DNA from 3 places in the Pseudomonas sp. FA117 genome. Region 1 is predicted to be linked to each of the others. Evidence: predicted binding sites of a transcription regulator. Region 1 holds the regulator's gene; each other region holds the start of a gene.
What was found. The regulator FliA, encoded in region 1, starts transcription of late flagellar genes. The targets are predictions, from matches to a motif close to CTAAAGTTTNNNNNNNNNNNGCCGNTAA.

Region 1 (3,239 bases):
CCGCGGCATCGCCGCCAAGAACTACCTGGTACTGGCCACCACCAGCCAGAAGCAGGTGCTGACCGCCGCCTACCACAGCTACAAGCGCTGCGGCCTGGCCGGTTGCATCCTGACCAAGCTCGATGAAACGGGCAGCCTCGGCGAAGTGCTGAGCCTGGCCATCAGTCACGAACTGCCCGTGGCCTATCTCACCGATGGTCCGCGCATTCCTGACGACCTGCAGTTGCCGCGCAAGCACCAGTTGGTGAGCCGCGCGGTCAGCGTGCAGTTGCAGGAGGAGCCCAGCGAAGAGGCCATGGCCGACATGTTCGCTGATCTCTACCACAATCCCGATAAGCGCGCGGGTTGAAGATGAACGGCGCAGGGGGTCGGCAGCGATCCGTCAAGTGGGCACGTCCCACGCGAGACAAGGTAAAGAACAGACATGGGTAGCATGCATCCCGTACAGGTGATCGCCGTCACCGGTGGCAAAGGTGGCGTCGGCAAGACCAACGTTTCAGTGAATCTGTCCCTGGCGCTGGCCGAACTCGGCCGCCGGGTCATGCTGCTGGACGCCGACCTGGGTCTGGCCAACGTCGACGTCCTGCTGGGCCTGACCCCCAAGCGCACCCTGGCCGACGTCATCGAAGGCCGTTGCGAGCTGCGCGATGTGCTGCTGCAGGGCCCTGGCGGTGTGCGCATCGTGCCGGCCGCCTCGGGCACGCAGAGCATGGTGCACCTGGCGCCGGCCCAGCACGCCGGGCTGATCCAGGCCTTCAGCGAGATCGGCGACAACCTCGATGTGCTGGTGATCGACACCGCTGCGGGCATCGGTGACTCGGTGGTCAGTTTCGTTCGCGCCGCGCAGGAAGTGCTGCTGGTGGTGTGCGACGAACCCACCTCGATCACCGATGCCTACGCCCTGATCAAGCTGCTCAACCGCGACTACGGCATGAACCGTTTCCGCGTCCTGGCCAACATGGCGCAAAGCCCGCAGGAAGGGCGCAACCTGTTCGCCAAGCTGACCAAGGTCACCGACCGCTTCCTCGACGTCGCGCTGCAGTATGTCGGCGCCGTGCCGTATGACGAATGCGTGCGCAAGGCGGTGCAGAAGCAGCGCGCTGTCTACGAAGCGTTCCCGCGCTCCAAGTGCGCCCTGGCCTTCAAGGCCATCGCGCAGAAGGTCGACAGCTGGCCGCTGCCGGCCAACCCGCGCGGGCACCTGGAGTTCTTCGTCGAGCGCCTGGTTCATCCCACCAGTGCGGGGCCGGTGCTATGAATGCGAGCGGGTTCAAGATGTACAGCAAGGCGTCCAAGGACGCCCAGTACGAGCTGGTCGAGCGCTATGCACCGCTGGTCAAGCGCATCGCCTACCACTTGCTGGCGCGCCTGCCGGCCAACGTGCAGGTCGAGGACCTGATCCAGGCGGGCATGATCGGCCTGCTGGAAGTGGCCAACAAGTACGATGCCAGCAAAGGCGCCAGTTTCGAAACCTACGCCGGCATCCGCATCCGTGGCGCCATGCTCGACGAGGTGCGCAAGGGCGATTGGGCACCCCGTTCGGTGCACCGCAACACGCGCATGGTCAGTGACGCAATTCGCGCCGTCGAAGCAAGAACCGGTCGTGACGCTAAAGATCACGAGGTTGCTGCCGAACTCCAATTGGGTCTCGATGATTATTACGGGATCCTGAACGATACCTTGGGCAGCCGCCTGTTCAGTTTCGACGACCTGCTGCAGGACGGCGAGCACGAAGGGTTGCACGAGGACGGTGCCAGTGGCCAGGTCGAGCCGTCGCGTGATCTGGAAGACGAACGCTTCCAGGCTGCGCTGACCGATGCGATCGCCAACCTGCCGGAGCGCGAGCGCCTGGTCCTGGCGCTGTACTACGACGAAGAGTTGAACCTCAAGGAAATCGGGGAAGTGCTGGGGGTCAGCGAATCGCGTGTCAGCCAGTTGCACAGCCAGTGCGCGGCGCGTCTGCGCAGCCGCCTGGGCGAATGGCGGGCACGTTGAACCCGGGTTCGATGCAGTCGTTGTAAGTGATGCCGAATTGATTGAGCGCGCGCTTGTGAGACGAGCGCGTTTAAGACTGCTTGGAGGTCTAATTGAACAAAGATATGAAAATCCTCATCGTTGACGACTTCTCGACGATGCGGCGGATCATCAAGAACCTGTTGCGTGATCTGGGCTTCACCAACACCGACGAAGCCGACGACGGCACCACCGCGCTGCCGATGCTCGAAAGCGGCCACTACGACTTCCTGGTGACCGACTGGAACATGCCGGGCATGTCCGGCATCGACCTGCTGCGCAAGGTACGTGCCCATGATCGCCTCAAAGGCATGCCGGTGCTGATGGTGACTGCCGAGGCCAAGCGCGACCAGATCATCGAAGCGGCCCAGGCCGGCGTCAACGGCTACGTGGTCAAGCCATTCACCGCGCAGGTGCTCAAAGAAAAGATCGAGAAGATCTTCGAACGCGTCAACGGCTGAAGCATGTCTGGGGGCGCTATGGAATCAAGAAACGATTCTCTGGGGGAGTTCGAGTCGACCCTGAAGAAGCACGCCGAACAGCTGGTGCAGAGCCTTGAGCGCGGCCAGTTCGGCGAGGCGGTGCAGCTGATCCACCAGCTCAACCAGACCCGTGACCGCGGCCTGTACCAGGAAGTCGGCAAGCTGACCCGCGAGTTGCACAGCGCCATCGTCAGCTTCCAGATCGACCCGCGCATGCCGCAGGCCGAGGAAGTGTCGCAGATCACCGACGCCACCGAACGGCTGTCCTACGTGGTGCGGCTGACCGAGAACGCGGCCAACCGCACCATGGACCTGGTGGAGCAGAGCACGCCGGTGCTCAACGACCTGGCGACAGAGGCGCAGGGCCTGTCTGCCGACTGGCAGCGCTTCATGCGCCGCGAAGTGGCGGCGCCGGAGTTCCGCGAGCTGGTCAAGCGCGTCGACAGTTTCCTGACGCAAAGTGCCGAGGGCAACCGCAAGGTCGCCGGCCACCTCAACGATATTCTCCTGGCTCAGGACTATCAGGACCTGACCGGGCAGGTGATCAAGCGGGTGACCGCGCTGGTCACCGAAGTCGAAAGCAATCTGCTCAAGCTCGTGCTGATGGCCAGTCAAGTCGACCGCTTTGCCGGCATCGAACATGACCACGATCAATTGCGCGCTGAAAAAGATGAAGAAAAACATCCAACTCGGGGTGAAGGTCCGCAGATTCATGCCGATAAGCGTGAAGACGTCGTGTCCGGT
Region 2 (3,239 bases), 1.2 Mb from region 1:
GGTCAGCGCGCGCTCGATGCATTGCGCGGTTTTACCGAAGGCTTGCACGCTCACGTCCGCAAGCGGCTTGCCACCCTGGTCGGCGATCGCCAGCATCAGTACCTGGTCGTTCACGGCCAGCGAGCGCAACAGCAAGTTTTCGCTGGGGAACAACGCACGCAGCGGTGCCGGCAGCAGGGCGGAAAACTGGGCATGGTTGGCGGGCGTCAGGCGCAGTTGCGCGGCCTTGCCCAGCAGTTTTTGCAGCAGCCTGCTCTGCTCCGTTGCCAGCGCCAGGCTCGAGGCCTCCCGCGGCAGGCCGGCAGTCTGCTGCACACGCAGGCAGTCGTTGGGCTTGTCGAGCAGCAACAGCATCACCCGCTGCATGCCGCAGGCCAGCAGTGCATCGCGGGCATGGGTGGCCAGGTGCACGGTGTTGCTGAACGGGCTGGGCTGGGCCAGCAATTCGCGGCACAGCGTGCGCCAGCGCTCCAGATCCTGGGCCGGGGGCGGCGGCGGGGTGAGCATGTCCGGGTGCGGGCGGCGCTGGTGCCAGGGCCAGATCAACGCCTCGGCGGGGTGGAACAGGGCGTGTCGGGCATGGTGGCGGGCACTTGCCGCAGCCTGCTGGTGCACCTGCTGCTGGACATCGTCCAGCGTGGTCTGCAGGTACATGGCCGTGAGCAGTTGCCAGCGCAGCAAGTGCGGGTTGTCCCAGCCGACCTGGGCCGACAGTGCCAGGCCGTTGGCCAGCAGCACGGTGTTGGCCGGCTGGTTGAACCAGCGGCGCAGGCCGGGCTCTTCATCGAGGCGGTGTTGCTGGCTGAGGTCGTCCGGGTCGCGGGCGATGCTCAGCACCTGGGCCAGTTGCTCGCGTTCCTCGAGCAGCAGGCGATAACCCTGGGTGACCCACTCCGGCAGGCGCCAGTGGGTGGCGACCGCGCGGCACAGTTCCATGATGCGTACGCCGAACAGCGCGTGTTCGACTTCGGCTGCCTCTTCGCCCTTGTGGATGACCCGCAGTTCCCAGGTGTCGAGCAGCTTGGGGTAGGCCAGTGCGAGGGCCCACAGCGGCGACAGGAACAGCAGGCTGCCCCAGTGGATTTCCTGCCACAGGCGCGCCAGGCGGCTGGCGAACAGGCCGTTGGCCTGCTGGGTGGCGTGCTGGCTGATCAGCAGGAACTGACGCAGCACCGGTGGAATATCGTCCCCCGGCACCGCCGGCAGGCGCCCCATCAGTTGCAGGATGCGGGTCAGGCCCAGGCGGTTGAGGGCGATCTCCAGGCTTTCGGCCGGTTCGGCCTGGCTGGCGTTGGCCGGATGGTTGGCTTCGCGCATCACGCACAGCACCAGCGAAGGGCTATCCTGCATCAGTTCGGCGATGTCGCGCAGCGAACGGCGGTTGTCGTTGATGGCCGCCAGAACGCGGTCGTGACTCTCTTTGGGCACTGGTACGCGGATGCCGTCGAGCAGCCTTACCCAGGCGTCTAGAGAGGAGGGAATCTGCGCTGGCACCTTGGTTTCGATTGGCATTTTGACATCAGTCCAAACTGGCTTTTCGCATTGAGTGGCTATAGTCTGGCGCAGTTCTGCCGATAAGGAGAAGAAGAGTTTCCAAGCTTCCGCCCCTGACCCTGACCACGACAGCAAGTGCTTCCAATCTATGGCTAAAATTATCGGCATCATCGTCGTATTCGCGAGTGTCCTCGGCGGATACGTGCTCTCCCACGGCAAGATCGCGGCGCTGATCCAGCCATTCGAAGTGCTGATCATCGGCGGTGCGGCCTTTGGCGCGTTTCTCCAGGCCAACCCTGGCTACATGACCATGCACGTCATGAAGAAGTCGCTGAAGATGTTCGGCAGCCGCTTCACCCATACTTTCTACCTGGAAGTGCTGGGCCTGATCTACGAGATTCTCAACAAGAGTCGCCGCGAGGGCATGATGGCCATCGAGGGTGACATCGAGGATCCCGCGGCCAGCCCGATCTTCGCCAAGTACCCTGCGGTCATGGGCGATGCGCGGATGACCGCGTTCGTCTGCGACTACCTGCGCATCATGTCGACCGGCAACATGGCGCCCCATGAGCTCGAAGGCCTGTTCGACATGGAGCTGCTGAGCATGAAGGAAGACCTCGAGCACCCGTCCCATGCGGTGACCAGCGTCGCCGACGCCATGCCCGGCTTCGGTATCGTCGCGGCGGTACTGGGGATCGTGGTGACCATGGCCTCGCTGGGCGATGGCGACCAGAAGTCCATCGGCCTGCACGTCGGTGCGGCGCTGGTCGGTACTTTCTTCGGTATTCTCGCCGCCTACGGTTTCTTCGGCCCGCTGGCCAACTGCCTGCGCCACGATGCCAAGGAAGAGCTGAACGTCTACGAGGCGATCAAGGCCTCGCTGGTGGCCTCGGCGTCCGGCATGCCGCCGTCGCTGGCCGTCGAGTTCGGGCGCAAGGTGCTGTACCCGGCGCACCGTCCGAGCTTCGCCGAACTGGAACAAGCGGTTCGCGGTCGCTAAGCCATGGAGAACAATCAGCCCATCATCGTCAAGCGCGTCAAGCGCTACGGCGACGGCCACCACGGCGGTTCCTGGAAGATCGCCTTCGCCGACTTCGCCACGGCGATGATGGCGTTCTTCCTGGTGCTGTGGCTGCTGTCCACGGCCACCCCTGAGCAGAAGATCGCCATTGCCGGCTACTTCAAGGACCCGATCGGCTTCTCCGAAAGCGGTACGCCCTACGTCATCGACCTGGGCGGGTCGCCGCAGCTCGCGCCGGAAAAGACCATCAACCCGGAAGAAAAATCCGAGCCGACGCCTGATACCAGCGTGCAGATGGACAAGGACCGGATCGAGACCATGGCCGAGCAGGTCGAGCAGGAGCGTTTGCAACTGCTGCTGCAGGAGCTGCAGAACAAGGTCGAGGAAAACCCGCAACTGCAGAAGTTCAAGGACCAGATCCTGTTCGAGATCACCCAGGACGGCCTGCGTATCCAGATCATGGATGCCGAGAACCGGCCGATGTTCGACCTCGGCAGCGCGCGCCTGAAACCGTACTTCGAAGACATCCTGCTGGCGATGGCCGACACCATCAAGGCCGTGCCGAACAAGATCAGCGTCAGCGGCCATACCGATGCCAAACCTTATGCCGGTACCGGTGACTTCGGCAACTGGGAGCTGTCGGCCAACCGTGCCAACGCCGCGCGCCGTGCGCTGGTGGCCGGTGGCTATCCGGATACCCAGGTGGCGCGGGTGGTGGGTTACG
Region 3 (3,239 bases), 2.0 Mb from region 1:
AGGGTGCTGATTGCATGGCCGGTCTGCTGCTGGATGCTGGCGATCATCCCGGAGATCTCGTCGGTGGCCTGGCGGGTACGGGCAGCCAGGCCCCGCACTTCATCGGCGACCACGGCGAAGCCTCGGCCCTGCTCACCGGCACGCGCGGCTTCGATGGCGGCATTGAGCGCCAGCAGGTTGGTCTGCTCGGCAATCGCGGTGATGACCCCGACGATACCGCCGATTTCCTGGGACCGCGCGCCCAGGCTGTCCATCACCGTAGCCGTGCCGCCCAGCGCTTCGGCGATCTGCTTGAGCGAGACGGACGCCTGGTCCATGGCACTGCGGCCGATGCGCGTCTGCTGGGCGTTGTCCTGGGCCATGCGCTCGGTGCCGGCCATGTTCTCGGCGATGTTCATCGAGGTGGCGCTGAACTCCTCCACCGCTCCTGCCATGCTGGTGATCTCGCCGGACTGCTGCTCCATCCCCTCGCAGGCGCCGGACGACAGCCCGGCCAGGGAACGCGAACGTGCGCTGACCTGCTCGGAGGCGCTGCGGATATGCTCGACCATGGTCGCCAGGGCATCGCCCATCTTGTTGAAGCTGCGCGCCAGCTGACCGATCTCGTCCTCGCTGGTGACCGCCAGGCGCGCGCTCAGATCGCCTGCGCCGAGGGACTCGGCCTGGCGCACCAGGTCGTCCAGTGGGCGCAGCTTGCGCCGCAGCAACCACAGTGTGGCGAGCACGGCGAGGATCATCGCCAGCAGGCTGCCGATCGCCAGGCGCAGGCCGACGCTCCAGGTCACTTCGCGGATCTCCGCCTCGGGCATGCTCGCCACGACGGTCCACGGCCCCTCGGCGAAGGGCTCGGCCACGCTGAACAGCTGCTGCTGGCCACTGCTCCAGAACTGCCCTTTGTCACCCAGGGCGGAAACCGCCGCCACCGCCGCTTGCGGATCGGCCACGCCAGCCGGCGGCACCAGCCACTGGCCCTGGTTGTCGAGCAGCGCCAAAGAGCCGGTCTGGCCGATGCGGAAGCGCTTGAGGTTGGCGAACTGGGCGTTCTGCGCATCGGTGTAGTCGAAGCCGACGAACAGCACGGCGATCACCCGGCCGCCAGCATCGCTCACCGGTACGTAGCGGGTCATGTAGTTGCGGTCGAACAGCACCGCGCGCCCCACGTACATCTGCCCGGCCAGCAGTTTGGCGTAGGCCGGGTGCTGGCGGTCGAGCTGGGTGCCGATGGCGCGGCTGCCATCCTGCTTCTTGAGGTTGGTGGTGATGCGCACGAAGTCGTCGCCGCTGCGCACGAACAGCGTGGCGATACCGGCGGTCATCTGCTGGAATTCGTCGACCACGCGGAAGTCGTTGTTCAGCAACTGCTCGCCCAGGTAGAGGGCCGGTGTGGCCTGGCCGGCGACCTGTACGGTCTCGCCGGCGTGCAGCGACAGGCCCGAGGCGAAACGCCGCTCGAACAGCCCGCTCAAGCGCTGGGTGTTGTCGCGCAGCGAACCGTGGAAGGTGTCGAGCTGGTCGGCCAACAGGCGCGCTTCGCTGGCCAGGTGCTGCTGGCGGGTGGCGAGGTTGGCGTCGTCCAGCGAGCGCAGGGCGAACAAGGTACTGCCGGTGATCACCAGCGCCAGCACGATGGCGAGGGCGATGCCGAGTTGCGAGGCAATCCGGGCACGGGGTCGAGACATGGGAAGCTCCTGGCAAGGGGCCGGGATCGTCCTGATCACGCTGACCACCCGCTTGATCGATAAACGGGGAATCGCGCCCTCTTCCGGGACGCTGGTGCTAGTAGATCGGCGTCGCGGGGGAATACTTGAGTGTCGGACCGGGAAATGCGCAAACGTTTTCTACGCGGGGTGATCGCGGAATCGGGGTGCCGGCTTCGCGGTGCCATTCATTGCACCTTCGCCGCCTTCCAGCCACCCCCCAACGCCAGGAACACGCCAATCTGCCCCATCGCTACCTGGGTGTTGGCCGCTGCCAGTTGCGCGCGCACGTCGGTGTAGGCGCGGGTCGCCTGCAGGTCTGCCAGGAACGACTCACGCCCGGCCTCATAGCGGCGGTGGGTCTGGTCGGCCGCTTCCTGCGCCGAACGCTCGGCGTCGGCCAGTGCGTCGCGGCGGTCGAGCAAGGCGCTGTACTGCGCCAGGCGGGTCTGCGTCTCGCGGATGGCGTTGAGCACCACGCCGTCGAAATGCGCCAGCGCCGCCTGGGTCGAGGCTTCGGCCTCGCGGATGCGCGCCCGGGTGCCGTTGGTGGGGATGGCCCAGCTGATCTGCGGGCCGAAGCCCCAGCGGTTGGTCGAAGGCTCGCCGAGGTGCTCGAGAATACCGAGGGTGCCGATCTGCGCGCCGATGCTGATATCCGGATACAAGGCACCCGTGGCCACACCGATGGTTGCGGTGGCTGCCGCCAACTGGCGCTCGGCCTGGCGCACGTCGGGACGGCGCTTGAGCAGCGCCGCGCCGTCACCTACCGGGATCAGCTGCGCCAGATGCGGCAGCTCGGCGCAATCGGCGGTGCCGGCCGGGAGCTGGTCGACCGGCTGGGCCAGCAGCGCGGCAAGGGTGTAGAGCCCGGCCTCGCGCTCGGCATGGAAACGCGGCAACTCGGCGCGCAACGACTTGAACTGGGTCTGCGAACGGGTGACCAGGGAATCGTCACCGCGCCCGGCATCGCGCAGGCGCTGGTTCAGTTGCACGCTCTGCTGCTGCAGGTCCAGCGACTGGCGGGCGATGTGGTATTCCTCATTGGCCGAGCACACCTGGGTGTAGGCCTTGACCACATCGGCCACCAGGGTGATGCGCGCCGTGTCTGCCGCAGCCTGCACGGCGTCGGCATTGGCCTTCGCCGCTTCGGTGCCGCGCTTGAAGGTGCCCCACAGGTCGAACTGGTACGACGCGCTGAGGATCGCCTCACCGATGTTGGTCACCGGGACTTTTTCCGGCAGCAGGAAGGCTTCGGCGGACTCCTGCAGGCGCTGGGCGCCGGCTTTGGCACCGCCACTGAAACCACCCCGGGACTCGGCGACCTCGACCTGGGCGCGGGCCTTGGCGATGTTCGCCGCCGCCACGCGCAGCTCGGTGTTGGCAGTCAACGCCTGGCGTACCAGCGCATTCAGGCGCGGGTCCTGGTACAGCTGCCACCAGTCGTCCGGCACCGGCGCCGACACCACGCTGCCGGCATCCTGGCGCAACGGGCCGTTCAGGTCACCGCGCTGCACCGCCGCATCCTCGGGCACCTGATAG

Region 2: a site for FliA is predicted at 1,551-1,578, ahead of motA (flagellar motor stator protein MotA). Genes of this name have one in related genera too.
Region 3: a site for FliA is predicted at 1,782-1,809, ahead of AC1TXO_RS00875 (methyl-accepting chemotaxis protein). Genes of this name have one in related genera too.

Annotation. Positions count from the first base shown of each region.
Region 1 covers NZ_CM170675.1:4,042,439-4,045,677, reverse strand. The annotation lists gene flhF (flagellar biosynthesis GTPase FlhF) at 1-349, shown strand, start outside; gene fleN (flagellar synthesis regulator FleN) at 425-1,258, shown strand; gene fliA (RNA polymerase sigma factor FliA) at 1,255-1,995, shown strand; gene AC1TXO_RS18705 (chemotaxis response regulator CheY) at 2,100-2,474, shown strand; gene AC1TXO_RS18700 (protein phosphatase CheZ) at 2,493-3,239, shown strand, end outside.
Region 2 covers NZ_CM170675.1:5,260,872-5,264,110, reverse strand. The annotation lists gene AC1TXO_RS24215 (HDOD domain-containing protein) at 1-1,512, opposite strand, end outside; gene motA (flagellar motor stator protein MotA) at 1,643-2,494, shown strand; gene motB (flagellar motor protein MotB) at 2,498-3,239, shown strand, end outside.
Region 3 covers NZ_CM170675.1:179,312-182,550, reverse strand. The annotation lists gene AC1TXO_RS00875 (methyl-accepting chemotaxis protein) at 1-1,679, opposite strand, end outside; gene AC1TXO_RS00870 (efflux transporter outer membrane subunit) at 1,886-3,239, opposite strand, start outside.